DNA from 3 places in the Streptomyces tamarix genome. Region 1 is predicted to be linked to each of the others. Evidence: riboswitches for the same ligand, from Rfam matches in the RefSeq annotation. Region 1 holds a riboswitch; each other region holds the start of a gene.
The links. Region 1 has a riboswitch for cobalamin ahead of RND61_RS24030 (ABC transporter substrate-binding protein). Riboswitches for the same ligand answer to the same signal wherever they lie in the genome.
Positions count from the first base shown of each region.

Region 2: it holds a riboswitch for cobalamin, as region 1 does, so the genes downstream of both, RND61_RS01490 (ribonucleoside-diphosphate reductase subunit alpha) here and RND61_RS24030 (ABC transporter substrate-binding protein) in region 1, are expected to answer to the same signal.
Region 3: it holds a riboswitch for cobalamin, as region 1 does, so the genes downstream of both, cobN (cobaltochelatase subunit CobN) here and RND61_RS24030 (ABC transporter substrate-binding protein) in region 1, are expected to answer to the same signal.

Region 1 covers NZ_JAWCTQ010000036.1:13,463-17,497, forward strand. The annotation lists gene RND61_RS24015 (methyltransferase domain-containing protein) at 1-218, shown strand, start outside; gene RND61_RS24020 (hypothetical protein) at 260-499, opposite strand; gene RND61_RS24025 (lysozyme) at 889-1,713, opposite strand; cobalamin riboswitch at 1,938-2,136, shown strand; gene RND61_RS24030 (ABC transporter substrate-binding protein) at 2,175-3,212, shown strand; gene RND61_RS24035 (FecCD family ABC transporter permease) at 3,209-4,035, shown strand, end outside.
Region 2 covers NZ_JAWCTQ010000001.1:336,064-340,098, forward strand. The annotation lists gene mctP (monocarboxylate uptake permease MctP) at 1-247, shown strand, start outside; gene RND61_RS01480 (hypothetical protein) at 386-1,003, shown strand; gene RND61_RS01485 (GNAT family N-acetyltransferase) at 1,023-1,565, shown strand; cobalamin riboswitch at 1,598-1,732, shown strand; gene RND61_RS01490 (ribonucleoside-diphosphate reductase subunit alpha) at 1,878-4,035, shown strand, end outside.
Region 3 covers NZ_JAWCTQ010000010.1:157,539-161,573, reverse strand. The annotation lists gene RND61_RS11220 (precorrin-8X methylmutase) at 1-54, opposite strand, end outside; gene RND61_RS11215 (cobalamin biosynthesis protein CobG) at 51-1,298, opposite strand; cobalamin riboswitch at 1,321-1,451, shown strand; gene cobN (cobaltochelatase subunit CobN) at 1,488-4,035, shown strand, end outside.

The sequences.
Region 1 (4,035 bases):
TCACCGACGTCACCGTGCAGGCCCTGCCCCTCGCGTTCTCCTCCCTGGCCCCGGTCGCGCCCCTGCTGATCGAACCCGCCGGGGCCGCCGCCGTCGCGGCCGGCGCCGTCTCCGAAGACGAGGTCCGCGCCTGGCGGAGGGGCCTGGAGCGGCTGGACCGGCAGGGGACGTTCGTCGTGGCGATGACCATGTTCGTCACCACCGGACGCCGTCCCTGACCGGCCCCGCCCGTCCCGTACGCGGGTGACGCCCCGCCCGGTCACCGCGTCCCGCGGGGAGCGCCGCCGGGCGGGGCGGGCGCGGTGAGGTCCGCGGCGGTGTGCCCCGCCGCGGTCACCGGCCCGGCGGGCCGGCCGGCGTCGGACGCGCGGGCCGGCAGTCCGCGTCCGCCGGAGGAGCCGGCGCGCGCCGCCGGCGCCGGCCCGAGCATGAGGCCGCCGCCCATGGCCAGGACGGCCGCGACGTGCCGCTCGCCGATCCGCGTGGGGGTGCCTGTCACGTGAGGTGCTCCTCTCTGGTCGCCGGCGCCGCCGTGGTGCGGCGCGGCTGGTCAGTCGGTGAGGTTCCCAGCCCCGGTGCGCCGTCGCACGGAATTCCCCCCGGCTGTCGCCCGGTTGGCGTACACGGCGCCTCCCGCCGGGGCCCTCGTCGTCGCGCGCGCCGGCCGGTGACCCCGCGCGGACCGGGCCGGTCGGGCGGTGAAGGCCGCCCCGGCCCCCGCCGTCCGGCGCGTCCGGGCGGTGCCCGGCCCGCCCGGCGCCCGGCCCGCCCGGCGGGTACGCGCCGCCCGCCGCGCCCCCGTACGGGGCTGCGGTGTTCGGCCGTTGCCGTTGCCGTCGCCGTGCCCGCGCCCGTGTGCGTCCGCGCGGGCCCGTGGACGGGGGCCGGTCAGCCGTTGGCGAGGGCCTGGACGCGGTCGTAGGCGCCGTTGAACCGGTTGTGGTCGCCGACGATCGGGCCCGAGGAGGTGTACTGCCACATCGTGTGGTACGCCCAACCGGCGGGGAGTTCGCCCACGGTGGTGTTGTAGCGGGCGATCCACAGCGGATGGGCCGAGGCGAAGCCGCCGTAGTCGCCGGTGCACTGCCTCCACCAGCTCGTCGCCGTGTAGATCACCGCGTCGCGGCCGGTGCGGTACTTGTAGCGGGCGAGGAAGTCGCGGATCCAACTGACCATGCCGGCCTGGGTCTTGCCGTAGCAGGCCGCGCCGTAGGGGTTCCACTCGATGTCGAGCGCGCCCGGCAGGGTCTTCCCGTCGCGGGACCAGCCGCCGCCGTTGTCGACGAAGTAGTCGGCCTGGGCGGCGCCGCCGGCCGTGTCGGGGGTCGCGAAGTGGTACGCGCCCCGGATCATGCCGATGCCGTACGAGCCGTTGTACTGCTGCGGGAAGTACGGGTTCTTGTAGTACGTCCCCTCGGTGGCCTTCACGTAGGCCCACCGCACCCCGCTCGTCCAGAGGGCGGACCAGTCGACGTTGCCCTGGTGGCTGGAGACGTCCACGCCCTCCGTCTGGGTGGCGTAGGGGCCTGCGGGGACGCCGCCGACGCCGTCGTGGGCGGCGACGCCCGTCCCCATGCGGGCGCTGCCCCGGGGCGGCTTGCCGGGGCCGTCGGCGGCGCTCGCCGCTCCCGGGAGGGCCAGGAGGAGGGCCAGGACGGCGAGCAGGGCCGTGGCCATGGCGGTTCGGGTCGTTCCGGATCTGTGCACGGGCATGGCGTGCCTCCGAAAACCTGGTGTGAACATGACAGGTTACGCTTCACGCTACGCACGTAGAACGCGCCGCGGAAGGGCGAACGGAACCGCCGTTGGTCTACGCCACCGAAACCGGTGCCGAACTGCGGCGACGGCGGGGGTTTTCAGAGCCGGCCCCGCCCCGGCGCGGGCGCGTCCCCGCGGCCCGGCGGCCCCGCCCCCCGGACTCGACCCCCACCGGGCTGTGCTACGTTGCCGGGGCCAGTCGCACTCCGTACGCACGCGTACGACGAGTCAGGGAATCCGGTGCGAATCCGGAACTGACGCGCAGCGGTGAGGGTGACGGGCGGGGCAACCGATGCCACTGGGCCGCGCACCGGCCCGGGAAGGCGCCCCGTCCGGATGATCCCGAGTCCGAAGACCTGCTGGCGCACCGTACGGACGGGCCCCGCGCATGGGCCCTCGACACCGAGGACGGCTCCGTGCCCTTTCCGCGTCCAGCGCGCCTGCCCGCCGCCGCCCTGTGCGGCACCCTCCTCCTGACCGGCTGCGGCGGCGCCCCCTCCGACGGCTCCTCCCCGCCCCGGGACGACGCCGCGACCCGCGTGATCGAGAACTGCGGGCGCCGGGTCGAGATCACCGGGGACGGCCCGCGCCGCGCCGTCTCCCTCGACCAGGGCGCCACCGAGATCCTCCTCGCCCTCGGCCTCGCCGACCGCATGGCCGGCACGGCCACCTGGACCGACCCGGTCATGAAGGGGCTGGAGAAGGAGAACGCCCGCGTCGAGCGCCTCGCCGAGAACCAGCCGTCGTTCGAGAAGGTCCTCGACGCCGAACCCGACTTCGTCGCCGCCTCGTTCGCCTCCACCCTAGGCAAGGGCGGGGTCGCCACCCGCGACCGGTTCGAGCGGCTCGGCGTACCGACGTACCTCTCCCCGTCCGACTGCGAGGGCAAGGACAACAGCGGCGACGGCGACGGCGTCCGCACCCGGCCCCTCACCATGGCCGCCGTCCACGGCGAAGTGCGGGACCTGGCCCGCGTCTTCGGCGTGGAGGAGCGCGGCGACGCCCTCGTCCGGAGCCTCACCTCCCGCGTCGCCGAGGCGAAGAAGGGCCTCGACGCGTCGGACGTCACCCTCATGTACTGGTTCTCCGACGCCGAGTCCCCGTACCTGGCGGGCTGCTGCGGCGCGCCCGGCGTCATCACCCGCGAGCTCGGCGCGAAGAACGCCTTCGACGACACCACCGAGGAATGGCCCCAGGTCACCTGGGAGACGGTCGCCGACCGCAACCCCGACGTGCTCGTGATCGGCGACCTCACCCGCAGGTCGCAGACGGCGGAGAGCGCCGCCAAGAAGATCGAGTTCCTGGAGTCCCACCCCGTGACCCGGAACATGGACGCCGTGCGCCGCAAGCGGTACGTCCTGCTCAGCGGCCAGGCCATGAACCCGACCATCCGGACCGTCGAAGGCGTCGAACAGGTCGCCGCCGCCCTCCGCCGGTTCGGCCTCGCCCGGTGACCGCCGCCCTGCTGCGCACGGCGGCGGGGCTCGCGGCACTCGCCGTGTCCGTCGCCCTCGCCATCACCATCGGGCCCGCCGACATCGGCGTCACCGACGTGTGGTCCACCGTCGCCGCCCACCTCGGCGGCGCCCCGTCCGGCCTCACCGCGATCCGCGACGGCATCGTGTGGGAGCTGCGGCTGCCCCGGACCCTGCTCGCCGCCGTGTGCGGCGCCGGCCTCGCCGTGTGCGGGGCCGTCCTGCAGTCCCTGCTCCGCAACCCGCTCGCCGACCCCTTCGTCCTCGGTGTCTCCTCCGGGGCCTCCACCGGGGCGGTCCTCGTCGTCGTCCTCGGCGTCGGCGGGGGCGCGCTGTCGGTGTCCGCCGGGGCGTTCGCCGGAGCCGTCTGCTCGTTCGCGCTGATGATGCTGCTGAGCCACGTCCTCGGCGGCACCACCGACCGGGTCGTCCTCTCCGGCGTCGCCGCGATGCAGCTGTTCTCCGCCCTCACCTCCTTCGTCGTCGTCACCTCCGCCGACGCCGAGACGACCCGCGGGGTGCTGTTCTGGCTGCTCGGCTCCCTCGGCGGCGCCGGCTGGACCGACGTCGCGCTGTGCGCCGCCGCCCTCGCGGCCGTCCTCGCCGTCTGCCTGGCGTACGGCAGGACCCTCGACGCGTTCGCCTTCGGCCAGGACGCGGCGGCCGCCCTCGGCGTCCACGTCGCCCGCACCCGCGTCGTCCTGCTCTGCGCCACCGCCCTGCTCACGGCCGTACTCGTCAGCTCCGCCGGCGCCATCGGCTTCGTCGGCCTCGTCCTGCCGCACGCCGCCAAGGCCCTCGT
Region 2 (4,035 bases), on a different contig from region 1:
CGTGGCGAGCCCCACGCAGAAGCACTTCGGCGGCTCGTCGGCGGAGATCCCCGGCATCGGCGAGATCGGCTACATCGGCCTCACCGCGTTCGTGCTGAACCTGCTGGTCACGGTCGTCCTCACGTTCGTGCTGCGGGCGGTGAAGGCCCCGGAGGGCGTCGACGAGACGACGGCGTCCGACTACACCGCCGACTCCGGCGACCCCGGGGTCAGCCCCGAACTGCCCAAGGTGGGAACCGGCCACTGACCCCCCGGCCCGCCGCGCCCGGAGGCCCCGCCCTCCCCACCCGCGCGGCCCGGCGGCCCCCAAGGGCCCCGCACCGCCCCGCCGGGGTGGTGCGGGGCCCCTCACGTTCCGCGGGGCGGGGTGGGCGAGGATGGGCGCATGAGACGCCGCCCCGCGCCCCCTCCGGCCGCCCTGGCCCTGCTGCTCCTCCTCGCCGCCTGCGGCACGCGGACGGCCGGTGCGGACGTGCCCGACCGGGCCGGACTGGAGGCCCGCGCCGCCGCCCTGCAGACCCGGCCCGAGCACGTGTACGTGACGGAGGCGGACGGCTTCGACCTGGCCGAGCAGTCCGTGGGCGTCCTCGGCGACGACGGCTTCTCCGCCACGTACGTCTCCCCGGGCGGCGGCGCGATCACCCTCGCCGTCGAGCGCGGCGGGGTCGACGCGGCGAGCTGCGCGGAGCTCCCCGCGGTTTCGGCCACCGGCCCCGCCGGCACCCCCTGCGAGAAGGACGGCGCGGGCTGGTACCGCGCCTCGGACGGCGCCCACGCGTACGTGCGCGCCGAGAACGGGCTGCGCGTCCGGGTCAGCGCCGACCGCTCCGTCGACCGCGACACGTTGCGCGGCGCCGCCGAGCGGGCGCACCGCGCCTCCGACGAGGAGCTGGACGCGGTCCTGCCCGAGCTCCGGCCCGGCGCCGGGGAGCCCGTCGAACGCGGCGACCTGCCGCCCGTGGGCGACGGGGCGCCCCGAAACGACGTGGGCGCGAGCGGCTGATCCCGCCACACTGGGGCCCATGGACGCCACTTGGACCCCACCCGCCGCACCGAGCACCACCGACTTCGCCATCCGCCCCGTACGCCCCGCCGAGCACCGCGCCCTGGGCGAGATCAGCGCCCGCGCCTACCTCGACGGCGGGCTGCTCCAGTACGGGGCCGACGACCCCTACCTCGACCTGCTGCGCGACGTGCCGCGCCGGGCCGCCGAGGCCGAGGTGCTCGTCGCCGTCGACCCGGACGGCACGCTCCTGGGCGGCGTGACGTTCGTCCCGTCCGACGGCAGCCCGTGGGCGGACATCGCGGGACCGGACGAGGCCGAGTTCCGGGTGCTCGCCGTGTCCGGCGCGGCGCGCGGACGGGGCGTGGGCGAGGCGCTCGTACGGGCGTGCGCCGACCGGGCACGCGCCGTCGACGGCTGCGCGCGGCTCGTCCTGTCGGTCGTCCCGCAGGCCCGCGGCGCCCGGCGGCTGTACGACCGGATGGGCTTCGCCAGGGCCCCGCAGCGGGACTGGGAGCCCCTGCCCGGTCTGCCCCTCCTCGCGTACGAGCTGACACTCTGACACAACATGTGGGGGGTGCCGTATCCCGCGCCCCCCACATGTATGCTCGTGCTCGCTGTCGTAGCAGGGGAATCCGGTGCGAGTCCGGAACTGTCCCGCAACGGTGTACCGGTGTGCCCTTCGCGTACCCCACAAGTCCGACGACCTGCCGACAGCGCACCCGGACCGTCCGGCCCGGGTGCCCAGACGTCCGGGCCTCGCGGAGTGGGCCGGCGGACGCGGTCACGCACGCCCCCGTGCCCAAGGGCGGGGTGCGCCCGCTTCCCGCCTCCCCGCCGTGCGGCCCCGAGCCGAGCGAGGGAGAGCCCCCACGTGACCATCGCGCCAGCGGATCCGGCCTCAGCCACCGAAGCCGACGCTCCCGGGACCGCGTTGCTGCGGACCCTGACCGACCTCACCGCGGACCTTCCCGACACCGACCCCGGCCGGGTCGCCGCCGCCGCCCTGCGCGGCCGGCACGCCGGGTCGGACGAGGCCGAACTCCGGGAGCTCGCCACCGAGGCGGCGGCCGGCCTGATCGCCGAGGACCCGGCGTACTCCAGGCTCGCCGCCCGGCTGCTGGCCCGCGCGATCACCGACGAGGCCGCCGGCCAGGGAGCGGTGGCGTTCTCCGCGTCGGTCGCCGTCGGCCACCGCGAAGGGCTCATCGCCGACCGGACCGCCGACTTCGTCGCCCGCCACGCCGACCGGCTCGACGCGGTGATCGACCCGGCGGCCGACGACCGCTTCGGCTACTTCGGGCTGCGCACCCTGTACTCCCGCTACCTGCTGCGCCACCCGATCACCCGCAAGGTCGTCGAGACCCCGCAGCAGTTCCTGCTCCGCGTCGCCTGCGGACTGGCGGAGGACGGCACCGCGCGCGCCCTCGGCGAGGTCGAGGCGCTGTACGGGCTGATGAGCCGGCTCGACTACCTGCCCTCCTCCCCCACCCTGTTCAACTCGGGCACCCGCCACCCCCAGATGTCCTCCTGCTACCTGCTGGACTCCCCCCAGGACGAGCTGGACTCCATCTACGACCGCTACCACCAGGTGGCGCGGCTGTCGAAGCACGCGGGCGGCATCGGCCTGTCGTACTCCCGCATCCGCGCCCGCGGTTCGCTGATCCGCGGCACCAACGGCCACTCCAACGGCATCGTCCCGTTCCTGAAGACGCTCGACGCGTCGGTCGCCGCCGTCAACCAGGGTGGTCGCCGCAAGGGCGCCGCCGCGGTCTACCTGGAGACCTGGCACGCCGACATCGAGGAGTTCCTGGAGCTCCGCGACAACACCGGCGAGGACGCCCGCCGCACCCACAACCTGAACCTGGCGCACTGGATCCCGGACGAGTTCATGCGCCGCGTCAACGCCGACGCCCCGTGGTCGCTGTTCTCCCCGTCGGACGTGCCCGAGTTGGTCGACCTGTGGGGCGAGGAGTTCGACGCCGCGTACCGGGCCGCCGAGGCGAAGGGCCTGGCCCGCAAGACGATGCCGGCCCGCGACCTGTACGGCCGGATGATGCGGACCCTCGCGCAGACCGGCAACGGCTGGATGACGTTCAAGGACGCCGCGAACCGCACCGCCAACCAGACCGCCGAGCCGGGCCACACGGTCCACTCCTCGAACCTGTGCACCGAGATCCTGGAGGTCACGGACGACGGGGAGACCGCGGTCTGCAACCTGGGCTCGGTGAACCTGGGCGCGTTCGTCGCCGGCGACGGCATCGACTGGGAGCGGCTGGACGAGACGGTCCGCACCGCGGTGACGTTCCTCGACCGGGTCGTCGACATCAACTTCTACCCGACCGAGCAGGCCGGCCGGTCCAACGCCCGCTGGCGCCCGGTGGGCCTGGGCGCGATGGGCCTCCAGGACGTCTTCTTCAAGCTGCGGTTGCCGTTCGACTCGCCCGAGGCGCGCGCCCTGTCCACGCGGATCGCCGAGCGGATCATGCTCGCCGCGTACGAGGCGTCCGCCGACCTGGCCGAGCGCAGCGGCCCGCTGCCCGCCTGGGACAAGACCCGCACGGCGCGCGGCGTGCTGCACCCCGACCACTACGACGTGGAGCTGACCTGGCCGGAGCGGTGGGCGGCGCTGCGCGAGCGCGTCGCCTCCGTCGGCCTGCGCAACTCGCTGCTCCTCGCGATCGCGCCGACCGCGACGATCGCGTCCATCGCGGGGGTCTACGAGTGCATCGAGCCGCAGGTCTCCAACCTGTTCAAGCGCGAGACGCTGTCCGGCGAGTTCCTCCAGGTCAACTCGTACCTGGTGGACGACCTGAAGAAGCTCGGCGTGTGGGACGCGCAGACCCGCGAGGCGCTGCGCGAGTCGAACGGCTCGGTGCAGGGCTTCACCTGGGTGCCGGCCGAGGTGCGCGAGCTGTACCGGACGGCGTGGGAGATCCCGCAGCGCGGCCTGATCGACATGGCCGCCGCCCGGACGCCGTTCCTGGACCAGTCGCAGTCGCTGAACCTGTTCCTGGAGACGCCGACCATCG
Region 3 (4,035 bases), on a different contig from region 1:
GCGGTAGATCTCCGCGCCGTCCTTCTCGTAGTCGAACACTGTGCTCCCGCTCATCTCTGTGCCTGTGCGTCGTCGTTGTCTCGTCGTGCCGTCCGTACGGTGATGCCGTACGTGCCGTCGCCGGTGGCCAGTACGTCCACCCAGTCGCCCTGCGGGTGGCCGCAGCGGCGGTCGCAGCCGGACCAGTGCACGGGCAGCCCCCGGACCGCCGCGTCGTCCAGCGGCCGGGCGTCCGCCCGTACGTCGGCCAGGGCCTTGCCGCAGCCGGGCCGCCCCGTGCAGGCGCTCACCGTCAGCCAGGGCGACCCGGGGCGGGTGAGGAACCCGGCCCGGTCCAGCGCCGCGAGCCGCTCCTTCGCCGCCGCGCGGCCGGGCAGGCCCGCCACGACGAACCCGCGCCACGGCGTCACCCGCACCTCGCCCCCGGGCCCCGGCGCCAGGGCCCGGAACTGCTCGGCGGTGATCCGGCCCAGGGGCGCCACGACCGACACGGCACGGTCACCGACCACACCCGGCTCCGGCGGCGCCGCCACCGGCACCGCACCCGGCGAGGCGGCGGAGGTGGCCACCCCCGCACCCGCCAGACACTCCGTCACGGCCGCCTCCAGGGGCCGGTCGTCCGGCAGTTCGGCCACCCGCCAGGCACCCGTGCCGGCCTCCCGGGCAACGGCCAGGAACGCCTCGGCCGCCGCCAGCGCGGCCGACGGTGCGTCGCCTGCGGCCACCCGCCAGGACAGGCCCCCGATCCGTACCAGAGCGCACCCGCCCGGCTCTGCGAGCAACGTCACATCACCGCCCAGCCCGGCCACGTCCCCGCGCCCGTCGTCCACGGCGAACAGGAAGCGTCCCGACAGGGCGGTCGTCCACGTCCGCGCGCACAGCAGCGCGTCCAGCTCCCGCGCCCACGCCTGGGCGTCCCCGTGGGACCGTCCGTCCAGTCCGCAGAGGGGCGACACCACCATGTTCCGCACGCGTTCGTGCGCCGCCGAGGGCAGCAGTCCGGCCTCGCCGAGCAGCTCCGCGAGGGCGAGCCCGCAGTCGTCGGGCAGGCCGCGCAGGTCGAGGTTGCCGCGCGAGGTGACACCGAGCCGGCCGTCGCCCAGCCGCTCCGCGGCCCCGGCCAGCACGGCCACCTGGTGGGCCGTCAGGACGCCGGTGGGCAGCCGCAGCCGGGCGAGTCCGCCGTCGTCCGCCCGGTGCAGCCGCAGCGCGCCGGGGCACGCGTCGGCACGGTCGCGGACACGGTCCCGTATGTGGGATTCGCCCCCGTTCCGGGGCTTTGATGGGCTGGGCGGCATGGCGGCGAGCATACGCGCAGCCTCTACTATGCAGACGGCACAGGGTCCCAGGACCCTAGGGAGGAAGCACGGTGCGAATCCGGCGCGGTCCCGCCACTGTGAGCAGGGCCCCCGGGTCCCGCGAGTCAGGAACTCCCGCCACCCACGACCACCCGGGGCGAGGACACCCCGAGGAAGGCCCGGCACGCCGTGATCCTGCTGCTGTCGCACTCCGACACCGACCTGCTGAGCGCCCGCGCGGCCGGAGGCCCGGTCGAGTACCGGTTCGCCAACCCCGCACGCCTCCCCATCGACGAGCTGCCCGGCCTCCTCGACGGCGCCGACCTCGTCGTCGTACGCCTCCTCGGCGGACTGCGCGCCTGGGAGGAGGGCATCGACCTGCTCCGCGCCCAGGACCGCCCCGTCGTCTTCCTCACCGGCGAACAGGCGCCCGACGCACAGCTCATGGAGGCGTCCACCGTCCCCATCGGCGTCGCCACCGAGGCCCACGCCTACCTCGCCCACGGCGGCCCGGACAACCTGGAGCAGCTCGCCCGGTTCCTGTCCGACACGGTCCTCCTCACCGGCCACGGCTTCGACCCGCCGGCCGCCGCCCCCACCTGGGGCTCCCTGGAGCGCACCCCCCGCACCACCGACGGCCCGACCGTCGCCGTGCTCTACTACCGCGCCCACCACATGAGCGGCAACACCGCCTTCGTCGGCGCCCTGTGCGAAGCCATCGAGGACGCCGGCGGACGCGCCCTCCCCCTGTACGTCGCCTCCCTGCGCGCCCCCGAGCCCGAGCTGCTCGACCGGCTGCGCGGCGCCGACGCCGTCGTCACCACCGTCCTCGCCGCCGGCGGCACCAAGCCCGCCGAGGCCCAGGCCGGCGGGGACGAGGAGGCGTGGGACGCGGGCGCGCTCGCCTCCCTCGACGTGCCCGTCCTCCAGGCGCTGTGCCTCACCGGTTCGCGCGCCGACTGGGAGGGGAACGACGAGGGCCTGTCCCCGCTCGACGCGGCCAGCCAGGTCGCCGTACCCGAGTTCGACGGGCGGCTCATCACCGTCCCGTTCTCCTTCAAGGAGATCGACGAGGACGGCCTGCCCGCGTACGTTCCCGACGCCGAGCGCGCGGCCCGCGTCGCCGGGATCGCCGTCCGCCACGCCCGGCTCCGGCACATCCCCAACGCCGAGAAGCGCCTGGCGCTGGTCCTCTCCGCGTACCCGACGAAGCACTCCCGCATCGGCAACGCCGTCGGCCTCGACACGCCCGCCTCCGCCGTCGCCCTGCTGCGCCGGCTGCGCGAGGAGGGGTACGACTTCGGCGACGAGGACGTGCCGGGCCTCGCGTCCGGCGACGGCGACGAGCTGATCTACGCCCTCATCGAGGCGGGCGGTCACGACCAGGACTGGCTCACCGAGGAGCAACTGGCCCGCAACCCGGTCCGCATCCCGGCCGCCGACTACCGGCGCTGGTTCGCGACGCTGCCGGAGGAGCTGCGCTCGGCCGTCGAGGAGCACTGGGGCCCGCCGCCCGGCGAGATGTTCCTCGACCGGTCCCGCAACCCCGAGGGCGACATCGTCCTCGCCGCGCTGCGCCGGGGGAACCTGCTCGTCCTCATCCAGCCGCCGCGCGGCTTCGGCGAGAACCCGATCGCGATCTACCACGACCCGGACCTGCCGCCGTCCCACCACTACCTGGCCGCCTACCGGTGGATCGCCACACCCGCGTCCGACGGCGGTTTCGGCGCGGACGCCATGGTCCACCTCGGCAAGCACGGCAACCTGGAGTGGCTGCCCGGCAAGAACGCCGGCCTGTCCGCCGCGTGCGGCCCCGACGCGGCCCTCGGCGACCTGCCGCTGATCTACCCGTTCCTCGTCAACGACCCCGGCGAGGGCACCCAGGCCAAGCGCCGCGCCCACGCCACGCTCGTCGACCACCTCGTACCGCCGATGGCCCGCGCCGACTCCTACGGCGACATCGCGCGGCTGGAGCAACTGCTCGACGAGTACGCGCAGATCTCCTCCATGGACCCGGCGAAGCTCCCCGCGATCCGCGCGCAGATCTGGACCCTCATCCAGGCCGCCCGCCTCGACCACGACCTCGGCCTGGAGGACCGGCCCGACGACGACGGGTTCGACGACTTCCTCCTGCACGTCGACGGCTGGCTGTGCGAGGTGAAGGACGCCCAGATCCGCGACGGCCTGCACGTCCTCGGCACCGCCCCGACCGGACCCGAGCGGGTCAACCTGGTCCTGTCCATCCTCCGCGCCCGCCAGATCTGGGGCGGTACGCAGGCGCTGCCCGGGTTGCGCGAGGCGCTCGGCCTGGACGAGTCCGCCGCGACCCGCACCACCGCCGACGAGGCGGAGGCGAAGGCCCGCGCCCTCGTCGAGGCCATGGAGGAGGCCGACTGGGACCCGGCCGCGGTCGCGTCCGTGGCGGAGGGCCACGGCGAACAGGTCGCCGCCGTCCTCGACTTCGCCGCCCGCCAGGTCGTGCCGCGCCTCGCCGCGACGACCGCCGAGCTCGACCACGCGGTGCACGCCCTCAACGGCGGTTTCGTGCCGGCCGGCCCGTCCGGCTCCCCGCTGCGCGGCCTGGTCAACGTCCTGCCGACCGGCCGGAACTTCTACTCCGTCGACCCGAAGGCCGTCCCGTCGCGCCTCGCCTGGGAGACCGGGCAGGCCCTCGCCGACTCCCTCCTGGAGCGGTACCGCGCCGACAACGGCGACTGGCCCACCTCGGTCGGCCTGT